Regions from separate parts of the Faecalibacterium sp. IP-1-18 genome, predicted to be linked through region 4. Evidence: predicted binding sites of a transcription regulator. Region 4 holds the regulator's gene; each other region holds the start of a gene.
What was found. The regulator HrcA, encoded in region 4, represses chaperone genes, less so after heat shock. The targets are predictions, from matches to a motif close to TGTTAGCACTCNNNNNNNNNGAGTGCTAACA.

Region 1 (4,180 bases), 710 kb from region 4:
TCAATGAAGGCTCTTGCTTCTTCCAGATGTCCGGGATTTGTGCTGTAAAGCCCCGTGCGATACTTTTTTCCAACATCAACGCCCTGTTTGTTCAGGCTGTACGGGTCGATGATTTCAAACAGATGCTCCATAAGCTCTGTAACACTGGTACATTTCTCATCAAAGACCACTTTAACGCACTCTGCGTATCCATCATACTGGCCGTCCAGCGTGTTTGTTGTTCCGTTGGCTCTCCCGGCTTCGGTTGTCCGTACACCGGGCACCGTGTCAAAAAAATGCTGGACGCCCCAAAGGCACCCGCCTGCAATGTATACCGTTTCCATACTCTTGACTTTCCTTCTTTTACTGGTACAGTTTGCATCCATGCTTTGTACTCCTTACGGTTTCCTTGCTAGCTGCAAATCGATCCATCATACCAACTCACAAAAAGTGCTTCCGCACCATTGCAGAGTAATTATCATATTGTTGAAAGCCATATCGCTCATAAAATGGGATTGTTTTATTGTTACAGCTCTCCGGGGCCACTTTATGTGCGTTGTGCCTCGGCGCAGACCGTCAGCACTCCACTGCCACCTTGATCACGCCGTCCCGTTTCTTTTCAAACAGCTCGTAGCCCTCTGCGATTCGGCGCAGGGGGTAGGTGTGGGTGATGAGCGGTTCGGTATCGATCTTGCCTTCTGCGATGAGACGCAGCGTTTCTTCACAATCGCAGCCGTCCACGCCGCCGGTCTTGAAGGTAAGGTTTTTGCCGTACATCTCCGGCAGCGGCAGGGTCTGTGCCTTATCGTACAGCGCCACCACCGTCACAACGGCGTTGGGCCGTGCACACTCCCATGCCAGCCGGAAGGTGGAGTCTGCCCCTGCCACCTCCAGCACCACATCGGCCCCGCCGTGGTCGCTGTGGGCACGCGCAAAGGCGGCGCAGTCCTCCGGCTGCACGGTGAGCACCTGCGGGTAGTGCCGACGGATGAACTGCAGGCGGCTTGCGTCCTTTTCACAGACGATGATGCGCTTGGGGCTGTGCAGCATGACGCACAGCAGCGTGCAGATGCCGGTCGGCCCTGCACCGAGGATCAGCACGGTATCCTCGGGGGTGATTTCCGAGATGCGTGCCGCCCAAAAGCCGGTGGCCAGCACATCGCCCACCAGCAGCGCCTGCCGATCGGTAACGCCGTCCGGGATCTTGTTCAGTCCCTGATCCGCAAAGGGCACCCGGACATACTCGGCCTGCCCGCCGTCGATGCGGCAGCCCAGCGCCCAGCCGCCGTTTTGATCGGTGCAGTTGTTCACGAAGCCTTTTTTGCAGAAAAAGCACTCTCCGCAGAAGGTCTCCACGTTCACCGTCACCCGGTCGCCGGGTTTCACATTGGTCACCGCACTGCCCACTTCTTCTACGATGCCCACCATCTCGTGCCCTACCGTGATGCCGGGCACCGCCCGGGGCACGCTGCCGTGCTTGATATGCAGATCGCTGGAGCAGATACTGGCAAGGGTCACCTTTACAATGGCGTCCCGCTCGTGCTGCAACACCGGCTTTGGTTTTTCCATCAGGGCAAACGTTCCCTCTGAAACATAGGTATAGGTCAGCATGCTTTTTACCTCCATGCGCTTTGATCTTTCCGAACGGAGTATACCGCAAAAGCCAGCCGCTCTCCCGGCTCACAGGATAGTGAAGTACCTCCATAAATTCTGAGTTGCTGTTCTCAGTATACCATGGTTTTCCCTTGCGGAAAAGATAGCGAAACAAAAAATGCCCCCGGAGAGCTTGTTGCAGCTCTCCGGGGGCATCCTATATACGTTATGCCTTGGCGCACACGGTCGGCATTTACTCGATCTCAATCAGATTCGGGTTCTCAGGCAAAGCCTTCGTCTGCTGAGGAGCAGGCAGCTCGATGTGCAGGACGCCATCCTCAAACTTTGCGTGGATGTCTTCCTTCTTCACATCGCCCACGTAGAAACTGCGCGCGCAGGTGCCGGAGAAGGATTCGCGCCGCAGATAGCGGCCCTTCTTATCCTTTTCGTCGTTGCTGTGGCTGCGCACTGCCTGAATGGTCAGGTAGCCGTCGTTCAGATCCATCTGAACGTCTTCCTTCTTGCAGCCCGGCAGGTCAACCGCTACTTCGTAGCCGTTGTCCGTCTGTTTGACATCGGTCTTCATCATGTTTGCACCGCGCTTACCAAAGGTATCACGAGCCTCACGGTTCATCATACGTTCCAGTGCAGCGTCATTCCAGAACGGATCGAAGAAATCATCGAACAGGTTTTCATGGAAAACAGTCGGCATAAGCATAAATCATTCCTCCAATCCCGGCGTTCGGGTCGGGGCAAAAAATCTGAAGCGTCCACTCAGAAAGGCTTTCCGGGGAGCCCTGCGGCTCTCCTTTTGCCCTTCCTCCTGAGCACGCCACTGTTATAGCACCGTTCATTAGCAGTGTCAATAGAAGAGTGCTAAAATTCATGAAAGAATAATACTTTTATAAAATCCTATGCAATCTTTTCAAAATTCAGTCGCATCATCGTGTTTTTATCATTTCTGCCGGTACATCGGCGTAGACAGATATTTCATGCCGTTGTCCGGGACGATGACCACGATGTTCTTTCCCTGATTCTCCGGTCTGCGGCCCACCTGCACCGCTGCGTGCAAAGCCGCTGCTGCCGATGTGCCCAGAAACAGTCCTTCCGCCCGCAGCACCTCATGGGCCGTTTCGTAGGCTTCCTCGGTGCGGACATTGATGCACGCATCGCTCCAGTCTGGCCGCAGATAGTCGGAAAGTGCGCTTTCCGGCACATCATACGCCGGCAAAACGCCATCTATGCTCTGCGCATAATCGTAGTTGAGGGAACCAAACGAAAGGATTTTCATGGTATATCTTTTTTACTTCATTCTCTGAATCACCGCACCCAGCCATCGGCACAGGGTATCGCCTGCCTGATTTGCGATCTCCAGCACGCGGGCGTGGCTATGCTTGACCGTCTGGATGCCGGTGGCCATGTTAGTGATGCAGCTGACGGCCAGTACCTTCATGCCCATGTAGTTGCAGACCATGGTTTCCGGCACGGTGCTCATGCCCACGGCATCGGCTCCCATCCCCGCAAAGGCGCGAATTTCAGCCGCCGTTTCATAGCAAGGGCCCATAAAGCCCATGTAAACGCCCTCCTTGTAGGCAATGCCCAGTTCATCGGCAGTCTGCTTGGCAAGGTTCCGCAGTTCCAGACTGTAAGATTCGGTCATGTCCGGGAAGCGGGGGCCGAAGCGCTCATCGTTGGGGCCAATGAGGGGGTTCGTGCCCATCATGTTGATGAAGTCGGTAATGAGCATCAGGGTGCCCGGCGCAAACTCCCGGTTGATGCCGCCGCAGGCGTTGGTCAACACCACCTTTTCCACGCCCAACAGCTTGAACACATAGAACGGGTAGCAGACTTCCTTCATGGAGTAGCCCTCATAGAAATGGAAGCGGCCTTCCATGGCGTAGACTTCCGTGTCCCCCAGCTTGCCAGCCAACAATGCGCCTTTGTGTCCTGCCACCGTGGATACCGGGAAGTTGGGGATATCCTTGTAGGACAGTTCTTCCGTGTCCGTAAAGTCCGCGGTCAGCTTGCCAAGGCCGGAGCCCAGCACCACCGCGATCTTCGGGCGCTTTTTCGTGTGCGTCTTGATATATTCCGCACTTTCCAGTGCCTTTTCATAAAGATGTTCCATACCGTTCTCTCCTTTTCCCAAAAAATTCGATATACTCTCTGGGTTCAGTATATCGGATTTTTCAGGCCGATGCAAGACGCCCTTCATCGAGTCTTATTAAAAACCAAGGAGCAGATACTTCACATCACGAGTGTGTTGTATCTGCTCCTTGGTTCTCCGAATGTCTTATCTCTGGCCGATGTTCCACCGAAACAGCTCATATCCTTCCCGGATATTCTCCGGCAGACGTTTCAAAGTCTCGTCCCGCAGTTCCTGCGGCATCCCGTAAAAAGCTTCGGCAATGCCGCCGGTGATGCAGGCAAGGGTGTCGCTGTCGCCGCCCAGAGAGACCGCATTGCGAAGTGCATCCCTTTATATCAAGTTTCACCTTTGAAATCAGAGAGAATCATAGTATTGATGTATTTTCTCGGCCATCAGTTCCCGACGCCTTTGTAGAAAATCCTGATAGTCGCCAATCTCCATGCTTTCAAATCCGTCTGG
Region 2 (4,180 bases), 1.0 Mb from region 4:
CTTTTCAGCGAGTGCCGATTTTGTTACCCTATAGTGCGCTTTGATTTTTGGCGTAAGTGGCGTAAGTTTGGCGTAAATCCGCTTTTGCGCGCTCCAAAAATCAAGGATTCATGCGGTTTTTAGGCAGTTATTAGTACATGCCGCCCATGTCACCGCCGGCAGGTGCGGCGGGAGCCGGGGGTTCCGGCAGGTCAGCAACAAGGCTCTCGGTGGTCAGCACCATCTCAGCGACGGAAGCTGCGTTCTCCAGAGCGGAACGGGTGACCTTGGTCGGGTCCACGATGCCTGCAGCGATCATATCCTCGACAAAGACCTCGTTCTGGGCATCGAAGCCGTAGTTGGGCTTGTTGGCAGAGACGATCTTGTCGATGATGACGCTGCCCTCCAGACCGGCGTTCTTGGCGATCTGGCGCAGAGGAGCCTCCAGAGCCTTCAACACGATCTTGGCACCGGTGCGCTCGTCGCCCTCCAGCGTATCGCACAGGGCGCGCACAGCGGGGATGGCATTGATGGGAGCGGTACCGCCGCCGGCCACAACACCTTCCTGCACAGCTGCCTTGGTAGCGTTCAGTGCATCCTCAATGCGCAGCTTCTTGTCCTTCATCTCGACTTCGGTAGCAGCACCGACCTTGATGACAGCCACACCGCCGGCCAGCTTAGCCAGACGCTCCTGCAGCTTCTCGCGGTCAAAGTCGCTGGTAGCGGCCTCGATCTGGCTGCGAATCTGGGCAATGCGAGCTGCAATGGCGTCCTTGTCGCCTGCGCCGCCCACGATGGTGGTGTTCTCCTTGGTCACCTTCACCTGACGGGCATGACCCAGCATCTGGACGGTTGCGTCCTTCAGCTCGTAGCCCAGATCAGAGGAGATCACGGTGCCGCCGGTCAGGGTAGCGATATCCTGCAGCATCTCCTTGCGGCGGTCGCCGAAGCCGGGAGCCTTAACAGCCACGACATTCAGGGTGCCGCGCAGACGGTTGACAATCAGGGTGGACAGCGCCTCGCCCTCGATATCCTCAGCCACGATCAGCAGCTTCATGCCGTTCTGCATCACCTGCTCCAGCAGGGGAACCAGATCCTGAATGACGCTGATCTTCTTATCGGTGATCAGGATAGCAGCGTTGTCCAGATCGGCCACCATCTTGTCGGTATCGGTGACCATATAGGGAGTCAGATAGCCGCGGTCAAACTGCATACCTTCCACGATCTCGTTGTAGGTCTCTGCGGTGGTCTTGTTCTCCTCGATGGTGATAACGCCGTCAGAGGTGACCTTCTCCATAGCCTCGGCAATCAGACGGCCGATCTCGGGGTCGCCGGCAGAGATGGTGCCGACGCGGGCGATATCGTTGCTGTCCTTCACCTTCTGGCTGTGTGCCTTGATGGTCTCCACAGCGGTGGTAACGGCCTTGCTCATGCCGCGGCGGATATCCATGGGATTTGCGCCGGCGGTAACGTTCTTCATGCCCTCGTTGACCATGGCCTGTGCCAGCACGGTAGCAGTGGTGGTGCCATCGCCTGCGGCATCGTTGGTCTTGGTTGCGACTTCACGCACCAACTGTGCGCCCATGTTCTCGAACTCATCCTTCAGCTCGATCTCTTTTGCAATGGTCACGCCATCGTTGGTGATGACCGGTGCGCCGAACTTTTTGCCCAGCACCACGTTGCGGCCCTTGGGGCCGAGGGTAATCTTAACGGTGTTAGCCAGGGTATCAATACCGGCACACAGTGCCTTGCGGGCGTCCTCGCCCTGCTTGATCTGCTTTGCCATAATACATCGCTCCTTTATAATACAAGCTCAATTGAAAAGGGAAAATTCAGTTTCAGTCTTCCACAACAGCCAGAATATCACTCTGACGCACGATGGTGCACTCTTCGCCGTCCACCTTGACCTCAGTGCCAGAGTACTTGCTGGTGAGGACCTTGTCGCCGACCTTGACGGTCATCTTGACTTCCTTGCCGTCCACGACACCGCCGGGGCCAACTGCGATGACCTGTGCGACCTGCGGCTTCTCTTTTGCGCTGCCGGTCAGGATCAGGCCGCCCTTGGTGGTCTCCTCAACTTCAACAGTCTTGATGACAACACGGTCTGCAAGAGGAATGATTTTCATAATTCTTGCCCTCCAATTATATTGAATTTATTTGAAACTTTGTTGTGTCCTGCGGGGGCTTCGTGTGTGCTCCGCAGCGGTTTAGCACTCCTTTTCTCTGAGTGCTAATTGTATTGTACTCATCTTGCTCTGAAAAATCAAGGGGTTTTGCAATTTTTCTTTGTTAAGAATTTATGACGCCCAAAAATCGCACCCTACTACGCAAAAAAGCGGTGTGTCCTTGACAGGACGCGCCGTCTTTTTTATACTTATAGCGCATTACAAAAACACAGCTGACGCGCTTTGCGGCAGAACGGAGGATACTTTGACAGACAAAAAGCTGATCTCATCTTTGCAGGGGCTGCGGGCAGTCGCATTTCTGAGCGTAGTCCTCTCCCATTGCGGGGCACCATGGCTGGGGCCGTGGGCGATCACGGTATTCGTGGCGCTGTCCGGTTTTCTGATGACCTGCAACTATTACGACCGCCCGCGCACAGCACCGGGACTGCGGTCCGCCATAGCCTTTTCTCTGCAAAAAATACGCAAGCTGTACCCGCTGCACCTTATAATGATGGCTGCCGCGTTGTTATTTGTGCTGAAGTGGCTTCTGGCGCAGCCCTCTGCCTGCGGGGTGCTCTCCTGTGCGGCGCAGCTTGTGGTGAGCATTTTCCTGCTGCAAACATGGATCCCCTCCAGCCGTTTCTGGTTCTGCCTGAACGGAGTGGCGTGGTATCTTTCGGTACAGGCTTTTCTGTATGCCATCTTTCCCCCGCTTCTCGCCGTACTGAAAAAGGCCGATGTCCGCAGGCTGCGTTGCATTGCCGTCGTGATCTTCTGCGCACAGTGCCTTGCGTCCTTTGTTTTCTGGAAAGCCGGGCTCAGCGGAAAGGCCGCCTTTTACCTGACCTATCTGTGCCCTGTGTTCCGGGCGGGAGATTTTACCATCAGCTGCTGTGCAGGCTGCCTTTACCGCAGCCGCAAGCAGGAGAGTACACTGCCGCGCGGTGTTTTCTCCCTATCGGAATTGGCCGCTGTACTGCTTACGGGCGGCTGCCTGTTTATCGCCGCCAAGCAGGTGGGGGTTCTGGGCGCGGTGGCCTTCCGGTACAACGTGCTGTTCACACCCTCTGCGGTGCTGCTGGTCTGGCTGCTTGCCGTGGGCAAGGGAATCATTTCCCGGCTGCTTTCCGCAAAGCCGTTTTTGTGGCTGGCCGGGCTGTCCCCTTACGGTTTTCTGATCCATCAGGTGCTGATCCGGTATATGGAGTGGACTGCGGACAAGTTCAGCCTTACGGTACATCCTGTGGTCTGGACCCTGACCGTATATCTGCTCACGCTCTGCCTGAGCAGCTTTTACAAGGCGCTGGAGCACAGGGTACGGCAGCGCCTTGCAAAACAATAAGCAAAACACAAGGCCGCTGCACGGAACAATGTGCAGCGGCCTTGTTTGGGTCTGATGGTTTATTTCTTTACTTCACAGCCGCTTTTTTGGCGGTAAAGCGCTGGTAGGCGGGCAGCGGCAGCAGCACGCGGCCTGCCAGCGGCTGCACCTGCACCGACACCTGCTTGCAGGGGGCGCACTCGCCGTCCACTGTGGCAATGATGGGTCCGCGGCCATCTGCTGCCCGCAGACTGACCGATTTTGCGCGGCGGTAGATAAAGTAGGGCTTTGCGGCCTCGGTCAGCTGGCCGTTTTGAAAGTGCTGGCCGTTTTTGTACAACATCAGCAGTTTTGCAATGACCCGGCGGCTGACCTTGCGCACGATGAACACATCCAGCCAGCCGTCATCCGGCTGTGCCTCCGGCCCGGCCATAAAACCGCCGCCGTAGGCGCGGCCATTGCACACTGCGCACATCAGGCAGTCCACGGTCAGCACCTCGCCGTCAATGACGTACTCCACCCTGCGGCCGATATGCCCGCACAGCTGCTGAACAATGGACAGCGCATAGGCTGCCTCGCCGCCGCACAGCGGGATGCGCCGGAACTTGGGGATGCCGTAGGCCACCTGTGCGTCCAGACCGGCGGCACAGATGGTAGCAGAAAGCCCCAGACTGGTGCGCATCAGGTCGATGGGCACCACCCCGCCGGCCAACTG
Region 3 (4,180 bases), 1.4 Mb from region 4:
TCGTCCGGGTACCACTGGATCAGGAAGAAGTTTTCTGCTTCCACCCCGTAGTACAGCCAGAAGCCGTCCGCGCGCAGCAGATCATCCAGATGATCCACCTCTTCGCCGTCCGGCAGGCCAAGACCTTCCTCTGCGTAGAGGTTTTCCGGCTCTACCTGCAGCATCTCAATGACCTGAATAGAGCTTTGCAGGTACTCGTCCTGCGAGGTGCTCTTATCGGAGCGCTCCCAGCCGGTGAGGAATGCCTGCATAAGCAGATCGCGCACCTTGATGCGCGGCAGTGTGGGATCCATAACCATTTTTGTTTCCTTCTTTCGTGGTTTTATCCCCGTTGGACAGTATACGGCATACGCCTGTGCAAGTCAACGGTTTATTTGTGAATTTTTTGTAGGTATGACTAAAATTTACACACGCTTTTCCTGTTTCAGTCGGTCATCTCAGGCGTGGAAAGAAAAGGTATCGTCCAGCCACTCCACCGCAAGTTTAACCCAGCGGTTGCGGTGGGTGCTGTCGGCGTCCACCTCCGGGGTGGAGATGCTGGTGCCGTGGCAGCCTTTTTCAAACAGGTGCGCTTCGCACGGAACGCCCGCCTTGTGCAGAGCGTTCAGTAACAGCAGGGTGTTTTCCACCGGGACGGTCTCGTCCTCCATGGTATGCCAGACAAACACCGGCGGTGTGGCCGGGGTGATCTTATCCTCCAGCGTAAAGCGCTGGTGGGCGGCAACATCCTGCGTGCCTGTCAGCTGCACAAAGCTGTCCCTGTGGGCGTATTCTCCGGCGGTGACCACCGGGTATGCCAGCAGCAAGGCATTGGGCCGCGGCTGGTCTGCCATGCCGGGGATCTCCCACACTGCACCGGACAGTGCCAGATGCCCGCCGGCAGAAAAGCCGCACAAAGCGATCTTATCCGGCAAAATATTCCACTGTTCTGCGTGCTGCCGCACAAGGCCGATGGCCTGTGCCAGCTGCCGCATGGGCAGCGCATCCCGGGCGCTCTCCCCTACTGCGTAGTGCAGTACCGCCGTGTGGTAGCCAGCTGCCGCAAATTGCAGCGCTACGGGGTCGCTCTCCCGGGGGCTGACGTGGGTATAGCCGCCGCCGGGCACCACCAGCACCAGCGGACGCTGCCGGAAATGCGGCATGGCCTCCACGCTCTCCCGCAGGTAGAGCGTCAGCGTACCGCCGCCGGTCAATTCCAGTTGTTCAAGCTGCATTTACGCATCCTCCTTATATAGTCCGTGCCGTCCCTCCGGGTGCGCCGCAATAAATTCTGCGCACAGGTCTGCGCACAGGCGGCATAATTCCGGGCAGGGGCGCTTTTTATAATAGTCTGCGGTGCGGTCCTCTGCCGCCGTACCCCCAGCAGGGGCAGCGCCCGCCTTTGCCAGCAGCTCCCGGCAGATGATGCTGCCGCCGTTGCGGCTGCGGTACTGCTCTGCCGCCTGTTGTACCAGTGCGTACATCCGGGATTTATCCTTTGGGTCTGTGGGGTCGGCGTAGACCATGCTCAGCACGGTCACCACACCGCAGAACGCCCCGCACACCTCCCGCATCCGGCCAATACCTGCGCCAAAGCCTGCAGAAAGGCGCAGCGCTGTTTCTTCGGTCAGGCCAAGCTGGGGTGCAAACGCCGCCACCACGCTCTGACTGCAATTATAGCCCTTTAAGAACCATGCGTAGGCGGCATCGCCCTGTTTTGACATTTTCTCACATCCTTCCGGCATACTCGTTCCATTATAGCACAGTCCGCGCAAAAGTGGGAAAGACTTTGCAAGAAATTTTATTTTCCATATAAGAAACGAATCCGGAGCGCCGCTTCGCGCACAGGAGAACAAATTTTAACTTTTTATGAAAAGCCTTGATTTTCCCTGCAAGTCGTTGTATATTAGCACTCAGAAGTTATGAGTGCTAAGTATTCCGGCAGTTTACCGGGTACGGTGCACCAAATATGTGATAAAAGAGGTTTTGTATTATGGCCAAGAAAGAATTTCAGGCAGAGAGCAAAAAACTGATGGACATGATGATCAACTCCATCTATACCAATAAAGAGATCTTCCTGCGGGAGTTGATCTCCAATGCTTCGGACGCCATTGATAAGCTGTATTATAAGAGCCTGACCGACACCTCCGTGGGCATGAACAAGAGCGATTTCCGTATTCTCATCACCCGCGATAAGGAAAACCGCATCCTGACCGTGGAGGATAACGGCATCGGTATGACCCGCGAAGAGCTGGAGCAGAATCTGGGCACCATCGCACACTCCGGTTCTCTGGATTTCAAAAAGGACAACAAGGACGAGAACATTGATATCATCGGTCAGTTCGGCGTGGGCTTCTACTCCGCCTTTATGGTGGCCGATAAGCTGACCGTTATCTCCAAGGCCTACGGCTCGGACGAGGCTTGGCAGTGGGAGTCCTCCGGTGTGGACGGCTACGAGATGACCCCCGCCCAGAAGGATACCGTGGGCACCCAGATCATTCTGCACATCAAGCCGGATACCGACACTGAGAAATACGACAACTTCCTGGATGAATACGGCATTGTGGCCATCGTGAAGAAGTACAGCGACTATGTGCGCTACCCCATCCAGATGGAGCGCGAAAAGAGCCGTCAGAAGCCGGAACCGGACCCCAAGCCCGAGGACTACAAGCCCGAGTGGGAGACCTACACCGAGCTGGAGACCCTGAACAGCATGATCCCCATCTGGAAGAAGCAGAAGAGCGAAGTGACCGACGAGGAGTACAACAGCTTCTATAAGGATAAGTTCGGCGATTACGCCGATCCCGCCCGGGTCATCGTGAGCCGCACCGAGGGCACTGCCAACTACAACGCCCTGCTGTTCGTGCCCAGCCACCGTCCCTACGATTTCTATACCAAGGACTACGAAAAGGGTCTGGCGCTGTACGCTTCCGGTGTGCTGATTATGGAAAAGTGCGCCGACCTGCTGCCGGATTACTTCAGCTTTGTAAAGGGCATTGTGGACAGTCAGGATCTGAGCCTGAACATCAGCCGTGAGATGCTGCAGAAGGACAGCCAGCTGAAGCTGATCCATAACGCACTGGAAAAGAAAATCAAGAACGAGCTGCACGCCATGCTGAACAATGACCGTGCGAAGTACGAGGAGTTCTGGAAGGAGTTCGGCCGTCAGATCAAGTTTGGTGCTTACTCTGACTACGGTATGCACGCCGAGCTGCTGCGCGACCTGCTGCTGTTCTGGTCTGCCAAGGAGCAGAAGATGGTCACCCTGCAGGAGTACATCGACAAGATGCCCGCCGAGCAGAAGTACATCTACTTTGCCGCAGGCGACTCCACCGACCGTCTGGCAAAGCTGCCCTCCGCAGAGCTGGTGCTGGACAAGGGCTTTGACGTGCTGCTGCTGACCGAGGACGTGGACGAGTTCTGCCTGCAGATCCTGCACAGCTACCCCCGCAAGGATGCCGAGGGCAAGGACGGCACCGTGGAGTTCAAGAACGTGAACAGCGGTGATCTGGGTCTGGAATCCGAGGAGGAGAAGAAAGCCGCCGAGGATGCCACTGCCGAGAACAAGGCACTGTTCGACGCCATGAAGGACGCTTTGAACGGCAAGGTGAAGGAGGTCAAGGTCTCCACCCGTCTGAAGGATCACCCCGTCTGCCTGAGCTCTGACGGCCCGCTGTCCATTGAGATGGAAAAGGTGCTGTCCAAGCAGCCCGGCAGCGAGGGTGTGAAGAGCGACAAGGTGCTGGAACTGAACGTGAACCACCCCGTGTTTGCCGCCCTGAAGGCCGCACAGGAGGCTGGCGACACCGAGAAGCTGAACAAGTACAGCGCCCTGCTGTACGCACAGGCACAGCTGATCGAGGGTCTGCCCGTGGACGACCCCGCCGCTTATGCCGAGGCCGTTTGCAGCCTGATGAAGTAAATTTTCAGAAAGAGGCCGCTGTGTTTTGCGCAGCGGCTTCTTTTGTTGCTGATGATTTTTAATCTTGCGCTTGTCGCGGTCTGTGGACCGTTCCAAGCGCATTTTCACGAGAACAGAAATACCCCCTTAACAAAAAGGCCGCGCTCCGCTATAATAGAGTGGAACGCGGTCTTATTTTTATCTTTCTGTGAAAGGAATTCTGTTTCATGGAGCCGAGAAAACATTATTTTGCAAAGATCCCCACCATTGCCATCTTTATCGTCATGGCGATGTCCGGGC
Region 4 (4,180 bases):
AAGCGTCACCATTCATGAGCAGCACTTTCTTTTCAAAGGTCCCGCCGGAGATGGTGCCCCGGTTGGACGCTTCTCCTTGGAAGGTGCCGCCGGAGATGGTGCCCCGGTTGGACGCTTCTCCTTGGAAGGTGCCGCCGGAGATGGTGCCCCGGTAGTTGTTGTTCACATCCCCTTGGAAGGTGCCGCCGGAGATGGTGCCGTCGTTGGACATAGCCCCTTGGAAGGTGCCGTCGGAGATGGTGCCCTGGTTGGACGCTTCTCCTTGGAAGGTGCCGCCGGAGATGGTGCCCCGGTTGGTGGTCCAATTGCCGGCGGTGCCGCCCTTAAATTCGGCAGATCTCTTAATAAAGAGACCCGGCTGCAATGCGCTTGCTGCCCCGGGCTCCGAGGAGGGCTGCAGGGTGAAGGTGCCGGAGTTCAAGAACAAGGCGGTTGCGTTGTAGTACCAATGGGCAACGTCACCTTGGCTTGTGGGATTGCCTTTGGCGTCCAGATCGATGGTAATGCTTTCGGCGGTGTTGTTCTCTGCGTCCAGATCACGGCTGCTGCGGGTGGCGGCTTCCTCCTCGGTGCTGCGGGAGACGTCGGCCTCCTGTACAAGGGGTGCAGCCTTTTTGGCCGTGGTCTGGGCGGGTGCATCGAACACCGGGGCGGCTGCCAGTGCAGACACCGGCAGCAGGGACAGCAGCATACTGCCGGTCAGCAGGATGCTTACAATGCGTTTGGCTTTCATAAAGTTTCGCTCCTTTCGTGTGGGTTTTATACGGGGTGTCGTTACCATAAATATACCATAAACTAGGCAAAAACAAAAGAAATTCTGCGCGAATGGGGGTTAAAACTGCGCGAATAGCTGAAAAAGGGGGGAAAACTAAAACACTGCTGCCCGGGGATGTTCTCTTTTGACACCAAAAGAGAACCAGAAAAGTGCCAGCGATTTCGACGCGCTGGAGCCACGAAAAAGGGGCTGCTCGCCCCTTTTAACCCCAAAGGGGTGGGCTGCACCGGAAAAAACTGAAGATTCACGCCTGTTCGGCGTGAAGATCTTTTAACCGTTTTTTCCGGCTCCGCCGATTTGAAGCCCCTCAGTCGCTGCGCGACAGCTCCCCCAAGGGGGAGCGGGCACGCCCGCAAACTTTGCGCTTGAGCCGGAAACTGTGCCACCATGCCAAAGGCTCCCCCTGAGAGGAAAGACTCCCCCCGGCCGGGGGGAGATGTCGCGCAGCGACAAAAGGGGGAATCTGGCACGCCGTCAGGCGTGACTGAGAGGGTTCAGCCCCGCCCCACCTAGGGCGCACATCCCCTTTATGACAGAATTATGAATCTTTATAAACATTTTTGCAAAGGGCTTGACAGCAGGGCAAAAACGGTTATAATGGTCTTAGCACTCAGGAACAAGGAGTGCTAAACAAACAAAAGCAATACAAAAAGGAGGCAGGCGCTATGACGATGGATGCACGCAAGCAACGGGTCTTGCAGGCAATCGTGGCGCTGTATGGCCTTGAGGGCGAGCCGGTGGGCAGCAGCGTGCTGGCAAACTACTTTGACATGGCAGTGTCCAGCGCAACGCTGCGCAACGAGATGGCGGCGCTGACAAAGCTGGGTCTGCTGGAGCAGCCCCACACCAGCGCGGGCCGCGTGCCCAGCGCCAAGGGCTACCGGTATTATCTGGACAACCTGCTGACCGATGATCAGCCGCTGGACCGCGTTACCCGCGCCCGGGTAGATGCGGTGTTCGCCAGCCTTGACCACGAGCCGGAAAAGCTGGCACAGGGCGCTGCCAAGGCGCTGGCCGCCATCAGCGGCTGCACCGCCGCCGTCAGCACCCCCTGCGCCGAGGATCTGTGCATCGCCCATTACGAGGTGGTGCAGGTGGGCCGCAGCGCAGCCGCTGTGCTGGCTGTGACCACCGCCGGTTACGTCCGCACCCGGGTGGCGCGGGTACGCACCGGGCTTTCCCGGGAAAATGCAGCTGCCCTTGCGGCGCTGCTCAACCGCAACCTTACCTTTGTGGCGCCGGTGGATCTTTCCACCCGGATGCTCAGCGAGCTGTGCGGCCAGATCGCACCGGAGCTTGTGCCGGTGGTCAGCGCCGCAGCCGCAATTTTGCAGGACAGCGTAAAGCCCCATGTATTTCTGGGCGGCGAGCAGTACCTGCTGGACTGGCCGCAGCTGGACGGCCGGGTGGGTGATATCCTTACCCTGCTGAACGACGAGGAACAGGCCGCAAGCCTGATCGCACCCCCGGAAAACCGCAGCGAAAGCGTGCTGCTGGGCGAGGATCTGGAACCGCAGATCCCCGGGCTGTGCATCGTGAGCGACCGGTATCTGGTAGGCGGCGGGCTGTGGGGCTCCATTGCCCTGATCGGCCCCACCCGGATGCCCTTCCAGAAGCTGATGCCCCTGCTGCACGAGTTTGCAGACCAGCTTGGCGAGGGCATGAGCGGCAAACGAAAAGACACCCCGCAGGCTGCCGTACCACGGCGGACTGTGATCTATAAGGAGGATCTGGAATGAGCGAAGAAGCAAAGAACACGGTGCCCGAGACCGAGCAGCCGGAGACTGCCCCCGAGGAAAAGACCGCTGCCGCAGCGCCCGAACAGGCTGCTGCCGAGGCTGCCGCTACCGAAGAGGACAAGAAGAAGGACGGCGGCTGGTTCAACAAGAAGGCCCGGGAGCTGGAAGCCGTTAAGGCAAAGCTGGATGCAGCGGAAAAGAATGCTGCACAGGCCAAGGATCAGCTGCTGCGCATGGCTGCCGAGTACGACAACTACCGCAAGCGCTCCACCCGCGAGGCCGACCAGAAGTTTGGCGACGGTGTTTCCCATGCAGTGGAAAAGATCATCCCCATTCTGGATACGCTGGATATGGCTGCCAACGCCCCCACCACTGACGAGAACTACAAAAAGGGCGTGGTCATGACGCTGGATAAGGCGGCAAAGGCACTGGAAGCCCTCCATGTGGAGGAGATCGAGGTGCTGGGCAAGCCCTTTGACCCCAACTTTATGAATGCTGTGCAGCAGATCCCCGCCCCGGACGGGCAGGAGAGCGGCACGGTGGTCACCGTTTTCCAGAAGGGTTACAAGCTGGGTGACAAGATCATCCGCCATGCAACCGTTGTGGTGGCCGAATAAACAAGCCGAACCTCCCGCAAGGGAGTTTGCAATAACATCCGCTTGACATCATCATAAGCATCATATAAACAAGATTTGTTCTTTCGAGAGGAGACTTCATTATGAGTAAGATTATTGGTATCGACCTTGGTACTACCAACAGCTGCGTGGCTGTTATGGAGGGCGGCGAGCCCGTTGTCATCGCCAACTCTGAGGGTGCCCGCACCACCCCGTCCGTTGTCGGCTTCACCAAGACCGGCGACCGTCTGGTAGGTCAGGTTGCAAAGCGTCAGGCTATCACCAACCCCGACAACACCGTTTCTTCCATCAAGCGTCAGATGGGCACCGACCACAAGGTGACCCTGAACGGCAAGGAGTACACTCCCCAGCAGGTCAGCGCTATGATCCTGCAGAAGCTGAAGGCTGACGCCGAGGCTTATCTGGGCGAGACCGTCACCGAGGCTGTCATCACTGTGCCTGCCTACTTCAACGACAGCCAGCGTCAGGCAACCAAGGACGCAGGCACTATTGCAGGCCTGAACGTCCGCCGTATCATCAACGAGCCCACCGCAGCTGCTCTGGCTTACGGTGTGGATAAGGAAGATGACCAGAAGATCATGGTCTACGATCTGGGCGGCGGCACCTTCGATGTGTCCATCATCGAGATGGGCGACGGCGTTACCGAGGTTCTGGCCACCAACGGTGATACCCATCTGGGCGGCGATGATTTCGACCAGCGCATCATTGATTGGATGGCAGACGCCTTCCAGACCGAGAACGGCATCGACCTGCGCAAGGACAAGATGGCTGCACAGCGCTTGAAGGAAGCTGCCGAGAAGGCTAAGATCGAGCTGTCCAGCGCAATGAGCAGCCAGATCAACCTGCCCTTCATCACCGCCGATGCTACCGGCCCCAAGCACCTGGATATGACCCTGACCCGCGCAAAGTTCAACGAACTGACCGCTGATCTGGTCGACCGCACCATGACCCCCGTGCGCAAGGCTCTGCAGGATGCAGGTCTGCGTGCTTCCGACCTGAAGAAGGTGCTGATGGTCGGTGGTTCCACCCGT

Region 1: MTP43_RS10030 (Hsp20/alpha crystallin family protein) is a predicted target of HrcA. The motif match lies at 2,424-2,454, and genes of this name have one in related genera.
Region 2: MTP43_RS08440 (co-chaperone GroES) is a predicted target of HrcA. The motif match lies at 2,185-2,215, and genes of this name have one in related genera.
Region 3: htpG (molecular chaperone HtpG) is a predicted target of HrcA. The motif match lies at 1,884-1,914, and genes of this name have one in related genera.

What each region holds. Positions count from the first base shown of each region.
Region 1 covers NZ_CP094472.1:2,115,476-2,119,655, forward strand. Annotated here, with positions in the region: gene MTP43_RS10020 (peptide-methionine (S)-S-oxide reductase) at 1-365, opposite strand, end outside; gene MTP43_RS10025 (alcohol dehydrogenase) at 556-1,590, opposite strand; gene MTP43_RS10030 (Hsp20/alpha crystallin family protein) at 1,826-2,290, opposite strand; gene MTP43_RS10035 (pyridoxal-phosphate dependent enzyme) at 2,528-2,863, opposite strand; gene MTP43_RS10040 (purine-nucleoside phosphorylase) at 2,876-3,700, opposite strand; partial or broken gene MTP43_RS14420 (hypothetical protein) at 3,971-4,039, opposite strand; gene MTP43_RS10050 (DUF262 domain-containing protein) at 4,076-4,180, opposite strand, start outside.
Region 2 covers NZ_CP094472.1:1,782,456-1,786,635, forward strand. Annotated here, with positions in the region: gene groL (chaperonin GroEL) at 131-1,765, opposite strand; gene MTP43_RS08440 (co-chaperone GroES) at 1,818-2,105, opposite strand; gene MTP43_RS08445 (acyltransferase family protein) at 2,410-3,486, shown strand; gene MTP43_RS08450 (diacylglycerol/lipid kinase family protein) at 3,554-4,180, opposite strand, start outside.
Region 3 covers NZ_CP094472.1:1,444,589-1,448,768, reverse strand. Annotated here, with positions in the region: gene MTP43_RS06895 (hypothetical protein) at 1-299, opposite strand, end outside; gene MTP43_RS06890 (alpha/beta hydrolase) at 438-1,214, opposite strand; gene MTP43_RS06885 (C-GCAxxG-C-C family protein) at 1,215-1,703, opposite strand; gene htpG (molecular chaperone HtpG) at 1,973-3,901, shown strand; gene MTP43_RS06875 (5-bromo-4-chloroindolyl phosphate hydrolysis family protein) at 4,108-4,180, shown strand, end outside.
Region 4 covers NZ_CP094472.1:2,823,765-2,827,944, reverse strand. Annotated here, with positions in the region: gene MTP43_RS13440 (hypothetical protein) at 1-733, opposite strand, end outside; gene MTP43_RS13435 (hypothetical protein) at 796-1,164, opposite strand; gene hrcA (heat-inducible transcriptional repressor HrcA) at 1,441-2,514, shown strand; gene MTP43_RS13425 (nucleotide exchange factor GrpE) at 2,511-3,131, shown strand; gene dnaK (molecular chaperone DnaK) at 3,233-4,180, shown strand, end outside.